3 regions of the Lentibacillus sp. genome follow, and region 1 is predicted to be linked to each of the others. Evidence: riboswitches for the same ligand, from Rfam matches in the RefSeq annotation. Region 1 holds a riboswitch; each other region holds the start of a gene.
What was found. A riboswitch is a leader RNA that binds a small molecule or an ion and turns the genes downstream of it on or off. The one in region 1 is predicted to bind thiamine pyrophosphate.
Positions count from the first base shown of each region.

Region 2: it holds a riboswitch for thiamine pyrophosphate, as region 1 does, so the genes downstream of both, VK097_RS15090 (YkoF family thiamine/hydroxymethylpyrimidine-binding protein) here and thiW (energy coupling factor transporter S component ThiW) in region 1, are expected to answer to the same signal.
Region 3: it holds a riboswitch for thiamine pyrophosphate, as region 1 does, so the genes downstream of both, VK097_RS08815 (thiamine phosphate synthase) here and thiW (energy coupling factor transporter S component ThiW) in region 1, are expected to answer to the same signal.

Region 1 is NZ_DATGTT010000064.1:1,515-5,729, forward strand. It holds gene thiE (thiamine phosphate synthase) at 1-570, opposite strand, end outside; gene thiM (hydroxyethylthiazole kinase) at 574-1,344, opposite strand; gene thiD (bifunctional hydroxymethylpyrimidine kinase/phosphomethylpyrimidine kinase) at 1,341-2,147, opposite strand; gene thiW (energy coupling factor transporter S component ThiW) at 2,159-2,650, opposite strand; TPP riboswitch at 2,789-2,904, opposite strand; gene VK097_RS11290 (phosphotransferase family protein) at 3,095-4,021, shown strand; gene VK097_RS11295 (DUF4064 domain-containing protein) at 4,072-4,215, shown strand, end outside.
Region 2 is NZ_DATGTT010000109.1:57,815-62,029, reverse strand. It holds gene VK097_RS15105 (response regulator transcription factor) at 1-248, opposite strand, end outside; gene VK097_RS15100 (endonuclease I family protein) at 496-1,422, opposite strand; gene VK097_RS15095 (biotin transporter BioY) at 1,621-2,190, shown strand; TPP riboswitch at 2,273-2,380, shown strand; gene VK097_RS15090 (YkoF family thiamine/hydroxymethylpyrimidine-binding protein) at 2,473-3,066, shown strand; gene VK097_RS15085 (ECF transporter S component) at 3,078-3,683, shown strand; gene VK097_RS15080 (ABC transporter ATP-binding protein) at 3,670-4,215, shown strand, end outside.
Region 3 is NZ_DATGTT010000051.1:29,135-33,349, reverse strand. It holds gene VK097_RS08830 (thiazole synthase) at 1-703, opposite strand, end outside; gene thiS (sulfur carrier protein ThiS) at 705-908, opposite strand; gene thiO (glycine oxidase ThiO) at 905-2,017, opposite strand; gene VK097_RS08815 (thiamine phosphate synthase) at 2,010-2,690, opposite strand; TPP riboswitch at 2,757-2,867, opposite strand; gene VK097_RS08810 (hypothetical protein) at 3,006-3,311, opposite strand; gene VK097_RS08805 (GNAT family N-acetyltransferase) at 3,724-4,215, shown strand, end outside.

The sequences.
Region 1 (4,215 bases):
CTTCGTGATGGCTGAAATGACAGCCACCCCATCAGCTCCGGCGTCGATAACAGAAGATGCATTCTCTTCAGTAATTCCGCCAATCCCGACAATCGGTATATCGGGGTACTGACGTCTCAATGTTTTGATCCATTCAATACCGACTGCGTGTCCAGCATCGTCCTTGGATGGTGTTGAAAATACCGAACCTGCCCCGAGATAATCAGCCAGCTGAATGGAGCTGTTGTCGACGTCGGATTGATTTGACACAGATAATCCAATTAGCTTATCGGGAAACATCTCCCGCACTTTTTCAAGCCGCATGTCATCCTGTCCGATATGAATACCATCAGCCTCAAGTGGTTCAATCAGATCAATATCATCGTTCACGAAAAACATGACGTTATGACGAGCGCAAATATCCCGCAGTTTGCGCCCCAATGCTAATTTTTTTTCACCGGTTAATGCTCCTTCACCTTTTTCCCGAAACTGAAAAGCGGTAATGCCGGATTTTGCCGCCTCTTTGAGGATATCCTCGGGTTTCCGGTCACAGTTCTGACTTCCCATGATAAAGTATTTTCTTAGATACATAAGCTATTTCCTTTCCAGTGCAGCAGGATTAAGTGACAATGCGTCGATGAAATGGGGGAGAAATGTCCCTGGGCCATTAACATCAGTTCTTTCTGCGGCATGTTCTGCGGCGAGCCCATAAAACGCAGCAGCGGTCATTGCCTGTTGCCCGATAGATTCGTTGGTTGTCAGGCATGCTGATAATACGGATCCAAGCAGACAACCGGCACCGGTTATTTTGCCTAAAATCGGATGACCAGTATGGTTCTGCAAAATTTCATTTTCAATGCAAATAACATCTGTTTTACCGGTGACAACAGCAGCAGTCTGATACATTTTGGCCACTTTAGCGGCAATCTCATCGGCATTGCCGTCACCGACTGATTCGACACCTTTTGTTTCCCATGGAATTTCAACCAGGTGTGCAAGTTCGCCTGCGTTTCCTTTGATCACAGTCGGCTTCACTTGCTCCAGAATATTTTTCACAGCAGTTTTTCGGAAAGGAGTTGCGGCAACACCCACAGGATCAAGAACAACCGGGATCCCTTTTTCGTTTGCGGCGACACCTGCACGGACCATCGACGAAAGATCATCAGCAGTCAAAGTCCCGATATTGAGCAGGACACCGTCGGCATTGTATGCCATATCGGCTGCTTCTTCTTCAGCCTTAGCCATAACCGGCGCTGCGCCGAACGATAACAGACCGTTTGCTGAAAAATTCATGACCACCTGATTGGTCAGATGATGGATAAGTGGTGTTGCTTCACGTGCTTCATGAATAATTGATTGATTCATTTACTCACCCTTTCCATTCGATGTGCCCACTGATTGGTCGGGCCGCTTCCTTGCCCGATCGAAAATGAATGGCTTATAGCTGCGGTGATAAAGTCTTTCCCCTTCTGGACTGCATCTGTCAATTGATAACCCTGGCTTACATAGGCAGTAATGGCTGCCGAATAGGTACAGCCGGTTCCGTGTGTGTTTTGCGTATCGATTCGTTCAGTCGAGAAAGTATGCATCTTTTCACCATCGTATAAAAAGTCAATCGCCTCACCTTGCATATGACCGCCTTTCACAAGAGCGGCCCCTGCACCGAATTCATCGACAATCCGCTTGGCAGCCTGCTGCATGTCTTCTGGTGTTTTAATCGACTCTCCGGTAATCACCTCTGCTTCCGGGACATTCGGTGTTACAAGCGTCGCTAATGACAGCAGATTCTCGCGTAAATACTCGCGGGAATCCTCCGCGATTAATTTATGTCCGCTTGTGGTCACCATAACCGGGTCCATAATATAAGGAACATTCAATCCGGGAATCTTTTCAGCCACGGCATCCATTAAATCGATATTGGCTAACATGCCGGTTTTGAAAGCCTGGAACGGGATATCGGAAATAACTGATTCCAATTGCTGCTTAATCATGGGCACTGATATATGCTGCACATCCTGGACGCCTGTCGTATTTTGAGCAACAACAGAAGTGATGACCGACATGCCATACGTTTTTAACTCCTGAAACGTCTTCAAGTCAGCCTGAATGCCAGCGCCGCCGCTCGGATCGGTGCCGGCGATTGTTAAGGCTGCGGGTAGTTGACTCATGTCGAAACCTCCTATACGTGTTTTTCCAGTAGATTTGTTTGGTTCACCTTTGAAACGATAAACCAGCCGATTAATGCACCTGTTATGCTGCTAATAAGAAACGACGGCATAAAGAAAAGTGCGCCGGCTGAACTGCCCAACAGGATACGCGCAAATGGAACAGCAAACAATGAACCGAAAACTCCGGTGCCTATTGCTTCACCAAGTGCAGCCATACCTTTTTTGTCAGTTAGCCGATAAAGACAACCAGCCAGGTAAGCGCCGACCATACCACCGGGGAATGCCAGCAGTGTTCCCAAGCCAAGCATATTGCGGAGCAGTCCAATCATAAAGGCGATAATAACGGCTGGACCGGGACCGAGTGATACAGCGGCCATAACGTTAACAGCGTGCTGCACCGGATAGGCCTTGGCAACACCTGCCGGGAACCATAGGAGCTGTGCGCCCAGAGTTCCAATCGCTACAAAAACGGCCATTGTTGTCAGTAAACGCGTCCGGTTCAATTCAACCCTCCTCTCATTAGGGGCAGAAGGAAAATTTAGAAAGCCTAAGTGGCCCTTGTGCAGTAAGAAAGTAATTTTTCTTAACCGCCAAAAAAGCCAGATCCATAGATTGGACCTGGCTTGAAATAGCTGATATCAAATTTCGTCAGACTACTTCCCTACGCTGGTATTAGCCAGATCAGGTCCGTAAGAGTCGGAAAGCTCAGACGCCTTTCCTCTCAGCCCGCGTTTCGTGGGCACCCCTAGTAGTTAGGTATATTGAATTCTTCACCTTAAGTGTAACAAAAGGATTGACATTTGTCATGAGATTATTAGAGTTCCAAATTGGCTTTGGTAGAATGAAAGGTGCTAGGATGGCTTATGAAGTTATTGTTCTTTTTTCAGCAGGGATCCCCATTTCGCAATGGGTCACATTTCTAGTTTGGATGGAAGGGAAGAATTTGAATGATTGCGTATGGCGATTGTCTACCAGATCATGTTCTGCAATGGGTCATCAACTCAGTCGATTCAACTGCAGCTGTTCAATCGGTTTATCAGCTGAAGGGCAGTACATCGTCCACATTGCATAGTATCACATTAAAAATGGAACAAACGGTAAGGCACTATGTCATCCGGCGGTTTGATAATCAGGACTGGCTGACGGAAGAACCTGATTTGGCTGTGCATGAAGCGGCAAGTTTACGAATGGCTGAGGGGACTGGAGTGACTTCGCCGAATGTGATTGCTTTTGATAGGAACGGTGATAAATGCGGTGTCCCGGCCGTTCTCATGACAAAGCTGGATGGGGCTGTGGAGTTAAAACCTGATAACATGGAACAGTGGGTGGATGGTCTGGGAAAAACGCTTGTCAAAATACACCGAATTGATGCAGCCGGTTTTCCATATGATTATTTTCCTTATAATGATATCGATTCGTTTAACATTCCGGCGTGGTCGGGTGTTCCGGAGATGTGGAAAAAGGCACTTGATATAGTAAGCGGACCTACCCCCAATGCGGGAGATTGCTTTATTCATCGGGACTATCATCCCGCCAATGTACTTTGGAGCGACAGCGCTGTCAGCGGTGTGGTGGATTGGGTGAATGCCTGCAAGGGACCGCGCGGAGTTGATATCGGTCATTGCCGGCTGAATCTTGCTATGCTGTACGGACCGGATACGGCTGATGGATTTTTAATGGCTTATCAGCATTATGCCGGGAAGCGTTATAACCGGTATTGGGATGTTGTCGCGCTGATCAACTTTTTGGACGGACCTCCGGAAGTATACCCGGGCTGGCGGGCTTTTGGGGTGACTGGACTGACAAATCAGCTGATTGAGGAAAGATTGGATGATTTTGTGATACAATTGATGAAAAATGCGGACGTTGAATAATTCTTTTAACGTGTTGCATAGTTATGAAAATGGAATGGGAGGGGCTTTATATGAGCCGGACAGGCGAAATAGTGTTAACGATTATTGGTGCACTCATTTATGGTTTTTTTACTGTTGTTGGCGGATTTATGGTATGGCTTTTCAATAATGAGGCTATTTGGGACCAGGCAAAAGAGGAAATCAATCAGCAGCAG
Region 2 (4,215 bases), on a different contig from region 1:
TCTCCCTTGGCCGTGATCATCAGGACAGGGATATCATAGTAATTACGGATCTCTTTGCACAGATGATACCCGTCCACATTCGGCATCATAATATCGACAAGCGCAAGATGTACATGATGTTCTTCCAGTCTTTTCAGTGCTTCTTCTCCATCTTGTGCTTCGATTGTTTTATAGTTCTCCTTATGTAAATAAAAACGCAGCAGCTCACGAATATGCGAATCATCATCGACGATAAGAATGGTAATCATGACAGACCTCCTTTGTTAGCAGTTAAGCAAGTATGGATACTTTACTACTGCATAAGGGCAACTTAGGTTTTCTAATATTTATCGTACCATATATAGGGCGCTAAGCTGTCGATAGATCGGTTATGTTCGAAACATCACCTTCTGAAATGGTGCCATGTGATCGGGGATGAATCTTTCTTCAGGGGGAATTAAGGCAAATAGGCCGTTAAGAAGTCTTGCCCATTGCCTTAACCAAGCTGCAGGCAAATTAAATATCGAAGCCATCGAACCTATTATAAACGTGAATCATTTCTTTGGGATAATCAATGAACGGATTACGATTCCCTTGAATTTCATAGATAGCTTGATTACGATGCATTTCATAATGGTCTGGCGGGAACTGCCGGTGCCATTCCTTCAGCAAATCCATATCAATTCTATCTTTATGTGACTGCTCAATTTCATCTGGGTACCTGATCAGAAAATACAACATGGCCCGAGCCGCAGCACCTTTCCCATATTCCGGCTCAAATAGCTCATCTTCTGCTTTGCCGCATGCATCTTCCACCCGTTTGGTGCCAGCCCGTTGTGGGTTATAATCAGCAAAATCATGATAGGGATAATTACTTCGAAGTGAATTGCAGCCAGGATCACAAGTAAATAAATGGTGAATGTCGCCGCGCATTGGCATCCGTTCGTTAAACCACGATTGCGGTACCGCATGTTCACAGTTATACGGAAATTCATCCGCAATCCTGGCAAGTTGATTGAAGCCTGCATGTGATTCCAGTTTATCAATCATATTTTTTCTTTGCAGTGAAGCTTTAAAGTCTTCTTTAATCACAACGTCCGCTGTCCTATTTTCCCCGGAATAAATGTTCATAAGATCCCCGTTAGGCCGAAGATCAACCCATGGATAAACATATTCAGCAGGTTCATATCGCACTTGGTTTGTATGCGTCTTCTTCATAAGATCCTTAAGTGATTGCATGACCTCATCAGCATTCCCGTCAAAATCGATACTTCGATAGTATTGCTCACGTGCCTTTTTATCTTTTTCCTCATCATAATATTCCTTTTTGTCCTTCTGAATTTTCTTCTTCATCTCATGATGCCTGACAAGAGCTGACTGAAGTTGTGCGTGATTGGTTGTTACAGGCAGAAGACTTTCCTTTTGACCGGGGGTTAAGATCATTTCATGACGCCTCCTTTGTAATAGTCGCATAGACTTTTAAAATTAAGAGTATTTTATATACAACACAACTGTGTGTCAAGTAGGTGATGTGCTAACAGCATTGAATAAATGTTAACCTTAAGTAATTGATGGTTGACATTAAAAGCAGAACACCCTATTCTATCAATAAACAAGATACAGGATTAGGAGCTGATTATGTTGACTGAAAGAAGTAATAAACTACGATCACTTATTAACTGCTCTATTTTCGCGGCTGTCACAGCAATTCTGGCTCAGATGGAAATCCCGCTGCCGCTCATCCCAATAAGCGGACAAACATTGGCTGTTGGTATTGCAGCAACTGTTCTCGGAAGCCGTCACGGGGCAATAGCAATGCTTGTTTATACTGCGATAGGGGCTATAGGCCTGCCGGTGTTCGCAGGATTCAGCGGAGGGCCGCAAGTGCTGATAGGGCCTTCTGGCGGATACATATTTGGATTTATTGCAGCAGCCTATTTTACTGGACTTATCCTGGAAAAAACAAAATTCACAATCCCACTGGCCCTTATCGCAAACATTGTTGGAATGATTGTCACCCTGCTTTTTGGCACCCTGCAGTTGAAAATTGTTATGGAGCTGAACTGGAATGCGGCTATTGCAGCAGGTGTATATCCATTTATCGCCGTCGGATTGATAAAAGCTTTCCTGGCAAGCTTGATTGGCATAACCTTAAGGAACCGGTTGCTGCAGGCAAAACTGATTACAGCTTCGGGTAAAGAAGTTGCATAACCCAGTAATCTATAAATTAAAAAAGTCCTTTACAAAACTCACAAAATTATTTATCATGAAGCTACATGAAAACTGCATAACCGATAAGCACTAGGGGGGCTGCCGGAAGCGGCGGCTGAGAGGATATCATATCTGACCCTTTGAACCCGAACTGGATAATACCAGCGTGGGGAAGTGCAGTTCACAGTATGATTAATCAACGTGATCATGATATATGTGTAAACTGCATTCCTTCGGGAGTGCAGTTTTTTTGTGGATTAAATATCAGGGAGGAGAAGAATGATGAGCAATGACAGGTGTGGAACAAGCAGGATCGCAGGGTGCCAGTTCACCCTGTTTCCGATGAGTGACAAGTTCGCCGATATTATTTTGAGGGCACTGGAAGAGGTGGACACATCGATGGTATGGAAAGACACTGATGACGTGAGCACGTGTGTGCGCGGGGATATGGTACATGTTTTTGATGTAACCGAGGCCCTTTTCCTGCACACGGCCAAAACAGGGGAGCATGTTGCGATGAGCGGCACGTTTTCCATTGGCTGTCCGAGGGATACGGATGCGGATTCCTATATGGATGAAGTGGTTATACCGCTGAATGAAACAAAATCAAATGCGGTATCCCAGAAAGCAGGTTGTAAATTTTCCCTTTACCCGATGGGAAGGGAGGACTATATGGATGCAATCTATGAACAGATTGATCTGTCCAAACACCGTAATGTTGAGGTAAGTGCTGTTCATTATGCGACGAGACTGGACGGCGATGTGAAGGATGTTTTCAGGGCGCTGCAACAATCTTTTGACCGTGTGCAGGAGAAGGTATCCCATGTCACCATGACTTTTACCATTTCAGCAAACAGCCCGTCCAACAATGATTAAGGGGGATTTTAATGACGAAGCAATGGAAATTAAAGGAAATTATCCTGATGTCAATTTTAGGCGTTGTCTTTGGGCTTATCTATCTGGTGTTCTTCCTTGTCGGTGAAGGGATCCGCAATATCCTTGCGCCATTCGGCCTAGCACCGTTTGGCTATGAGGTCATTTATGGTATCTGGTTTATTGTCTCGATTATGGCAGCATACATCCTACAGAAGCCCGGGGTTGCGTTTACTGCGGAAGTGATTGCTGGGATCGTTGAGATTCTGGTTGGTTCCCCAGCAGGACCCGGACTGCTTCTTTCCGCTGCCATTCAGGGAGCGGGCGCGGAACTTGTCTTTGCCCTGACAAGATGGCAGGATTACCGGCTGCGGATTCTTATCATGTCCGGTATATCCACCGCCATCATCAGCTTTGCCTGGCATTTGTATTCAGCCGGGATGATTGCCCTGGCACCATGGCTGATCGTCTCAACGCTGATTGTACGGATTATCAGTGCTGCTCTGATCTCGGGTGTTCTCGGCAAATGGCTCAGTGATCAGCTAGCGAAAACCGGTGTACTCCGAGGCTATGCTTTAGGAAAAGAATTGCAGAGGAAGCGGAAATATGAAAGTGCTTAAGGGAACAGAGCAGCCGATAATTGAAGTGCGCAATTTTTCATTTTCCTATGAGGAAATTGATGAACAGCCATTGTTCGATGGCCTCGATTTTACACTGAACCAAAGTGAAGCAACTCTTTTGATGGGAGCAAGCGGATCCGGGAAGAGCAGTCTGGCCCTCTGTCTCAACGGTCTGTATCCGGAAGCAGTGGAAGGGACGTCTTCCGGGGACATCTTTTTTCTCGGAGAAAACATCCGGGAGATTGCAAAAGGAGAACTGACACAGGAAATCGGCATCGTTTTTCAGGATCCGGAAAGTCAGTTTTGCATGATTACGGTAGAAGATGAGCTTGCGTTTACTCTGGAAAATAGAAAGGTTCCCGCTTCCTGCATTCGCGGGAGGATTGAATCAGTGCTGAAAGCTGTCGGGATGGAAGGTTTTAATCATCACAAAATCCATGAGCTGTCGGGTGGTCAGAAACAAAAAATCGCTCTTGCTTCCGTACTTCTGCTTGAGCCGGAATTGCTGATTCTGGATGAACCGACGGCGAAT
Region 3 (4,215 bases), on a different contig from region 1:
CTGCTTCATAACCGAGCCTTCCTGTCTGAACAGCTAGTTTCATAGCTTCCGCCATCTTGACAGGGTCAGCAGCACCGGATACAGCAGTATTTAATAAAATTCCATCCGCACCGAGTTCCATGGCATAAACGGCATCTTTCGGCGAACCGATTCCCGCATCGACAATGATGGGTACGTTTGACTGTTCAATGATAAAGCTTAAGTTAAGCGGGTTGATAATCCCCTGTCCTGATCCAATAGGTGATGCACCAGGCATAATGGCATGTGCTCCCAATTCTTCCAATTTTCTTGCCAGGACGACATCATCGGATGTATATGGGAGAACGGTGAATCCTTCTTTCAGCAGCTCTTCTGTTGCCTTAAGTGTTTCAACAGGATCTGGGAGCAGTGTTTTCTTATCCCCAATCACTTCGACTTTGATCATGTCACAAAGACCGGATGCATTGGCCAATTTAGCTGTTCGTACAGCTTCTTTTGCGGTGTATGCTCCTGCTGTGTTGGGTAATAAGTCATAGTTTTGTATATCAATTTTTTCCAATAGGTTAGGTTGGGATGGTTCGTAAATATCCATCCGGCGGACAGAAAAGGTTAAAATGTTTGTTTCCGATACAGCAACTGCCTGTTTCTGCATATCGACATTCGGATATTTCCCGGTTCCTAACAGTAAGTGGGATTGAAATGATTTTTCGCCAATAGTCAACATATCAGCCACCTCCTACAAAATGTACAAATTCCAGTTTATCGCCATCCGTCACTTCCCTCGTGGGATGGGATGCCTTATCTATGATTTCACCATTATGTTCGACAATGACCACCGGCCGATCAGTAAAAAAATGAAGAATGACATCAGAAACCGTGCTCACATGTTCCGGTAATTGAACAGTTGATCCATTAATAAGCAGACTCATAGACTTACCTCCTTTTGTATTCGTCGCTGAAGCCCAAAAGTATCATCAACAGACTTGCCTTCGATATAATCAGCCATCAGCAAACCGGTAATGGGCGCTAATAAAATGCCATTTCGAAAATGCCCGGCCGCCAGCCACAACCCATTTATTTGAGGGTGTTCGCCCATATATGGCAATCCATCCCCGGTTTGCGGGCGGTGACCGGTCCAGGCTTTTTCCCATTTGGCATTTTTAAGTTCAGGGACAAGGTGAATGGCATTTGTCATTAGCGAATGCAGTCCATCCAGCCGTACAGACTGATCTAAACTGCAGGTCTTTTGTGTAGCGCCAATAATGAATCTCCCGCCGGACTTCGGTACGATATAGCACGAAGCTGTAAAAATACTCGAAGTAATCAGGTGTTCATTCTGATAGACGGAAAAACATTCGCCTTTTACCGGGTAAAGATCCAATGTCATATTGGTTTTCTCCCAAATCCCTTTACTCCATGCACCTCCCGCTGTGATAACTGTATTGGCAAGGAATGTCCCATTGTTTGTGCTGACCCCGGTAATGCGATTCCTTTCGACCAAAAAATCCTGTACTTCGGTATATTCCAGAATATCTGCGCCTAATCTGACAGCAGACTGAGCCAGTGCTTTTGTTAAAAGGGATGCATTGACTTGCCCGTCGTTTGCCATATAAAGAGCGCCCGTCAAGGAGTCGTTAATGTACGGTTCTTTTTCTTTCACTTGTTTGGGAGACAGCAATGAGGCTTCTTCACCAGATTTCTGCTGACGTTCAAAAGCCTGCTTTAATCGTCTTGATTCCTCTTTCGTTTGGGCTAACCTTATGATCCCACTTTGAATCAGCTCGATATCTATCCCGCTGAGCGATTTAAGTTCTTCCGCTAAATCTGGGAACATGGCTCTGCTTTGATGGGAAAGTGATGAAAGCGGGCTATCACTTTCCATTTCATTTTGTGCACCTAACATTCCCGCTGCTGCTTTGGATGCCTTCTGCCCGATTTCATCTTTTTCGATGATAAGCACGTTATAATCGCGTTTACTTAGTTGAAAGGCAATCGAGCTGCCAATGACACCACCGCCAACTATAATGACATCATACACGTCGTTCACCGCCTTTCTGTAGCGCCGTATTATAGGCTGCTGCCTTTTCCAGAGGCTTATCGGCCAATAATACGCCGGATAATACAGCAATTCCGCTGGCACCTGCTTGCATGACATCCGGTGTGTTTTCCGCAGTAATCCCGCCAATTGCCAGAACAGGTATGTGCACCTGCTGCACGACGTTTCTTAGTTCTTCCAATCCCATAGGCTTCAGATCAGGTTTTGACCGTGTTTCAAATACGTGACCGAAGATTAAATAGTCTGCACCTTGATTGCAGGCATAGATGGCTTCTTCTGCCGAGTGAACAGAACATCCAATATGCAGTTCGGAATAAGAACGGCGGACTGTCGCTGCATCCACGCTGTTATGGGTTAACTGCACGCCTTTTGTGTGCATGATATGAGCAACTGCCGCATGATGGTTGATAATGATTTTATCCAGTGGCACTCCTTTGGCATGAAGCAACCGGATGGCTTGGATCATTTGTTTATCAGTCCACGCTTTTTCCCGCAGATGAATCGCGTCAACAGGGGGAATGACCTGTTCAGTAATGGCTGCTAAGTTTTCCGGTGTCTGCTGTCCGGTTGAGATGATATGAAACGTTCCTGAATTTTCATCACGCTTTTGAACTCGGTCCATTGACACACCTCCCGAAACTCGTTTTAACAACATAAAAAAACCACTTTCCTGATGCAGGGAAAGTGGTTTTGAACGTATCATAAGGTTAATAGATTGGTTGTGTTCCGTTCGTCACTTCCCTTCGCCGGCATCAACCGTATCAGGTTCAAAGGGTCTCAAAGTGCATTGCTTTGATCTCAGCCTTTTTAAAAGGCACCCCTAGTGAATTCATGAATTTAATTGTTGGTTAAATTGTAACATCGATAAAATTATTGTCAATAGTTCAACTTTTCTTTCATTTTTACGTATGGGAAAGTCGTTGTATATTACTGCGGTGGAAAGGGTTTATATGATTGCATGAAGAATCATTCATACAAAGACACGTATGACTGCTGCGATGGCAGCTACTGAACTGATTCCGGAGGCTATAATCCATTTTAATAGTTTAACGTGGTTGGCATGCAGCGTTGCTTCCATTTTCTCATGAAAATTGTTTAATTCCGATTTTGTAATGAGCTCTTTTTCTTTAATCAATTCATCCATTTTTACAATGATATCTTTCGTATCTGCTTTTGATTCCAGTGATTGTTCTAATACTTTCAGCCGGGCTTCTATTTCGTATAATCTTGATTCATAATTATTCCGTTCATGGTTTGAATTCTCAATCGTTACCACTCCTTTCCCTGACGATCCTTCGAGCTTACGTTATTTTATTCGAATAGAAGGTAAAATGGAAAGGCAGTTAGCTGAAAGTGTGCGTATAATTTATGCCGGTGTGTCTTGCCAGCTTTAAAATCAAATTCCAGATGGGTTCCATCATTCATTGTGCCTAAGTTATGTTAGAATTTAACCATATAAATTATTTGCTGAAGAAGCTGCTTCGGGAAGGAATCAAGGGGGAGCCAACTGCAGTTCATCACAAAAGCAATCATGAAGGAAGCGGAAGCACAGTCTATCAATGATAGAGATTTTTACATTAAAGTGTGGTTGAACTATCAAGTGTAAGAACAAGAGTCTAATAATGATTGACTGTTTCATTTACTATTATTGAATATTATAAAGCCACGCTATCGAATGGGGGAGAATGATGATTGAAGTTAAAAGGGGATTACCAAAGCACGTAGAAGGGATTTCCAGGGTCTGTATAGAAGGTAGGCAGGACGCAATTTCAGATATCAAAAGTCAAGAAAATATAAGAAGAAATAATAAAATATTTTATAATCATGATCGTATCAACGGAGAGTTAGAAGAAGCAGAGGGCTGGGACGGTTATTTTGTAGCACTTGACGATGGAACAGTTGTAGGGGCTATTGGCGGAGGTATGAAAGACGATGATAAAAGTGAAGTTTATGTTTTGTATCTAGATCCCCAACGCCGGAGAGAAGGGATAGGCACCCAGCTATTAAACCACTTAACAGATATACAGCGTAATAAGGGTTCTAAGGAACAATGGGTATCTGTGCTTAAAGGAAATGATAAAGGTATTCCTTTTTATGAAGCAAAAGGTTTTCGTTTTATGCGTGAAAAAGAAGCCTATGGTAACGTTGAAGGAGAGAAGTACATTTCTTTGAGATATAGA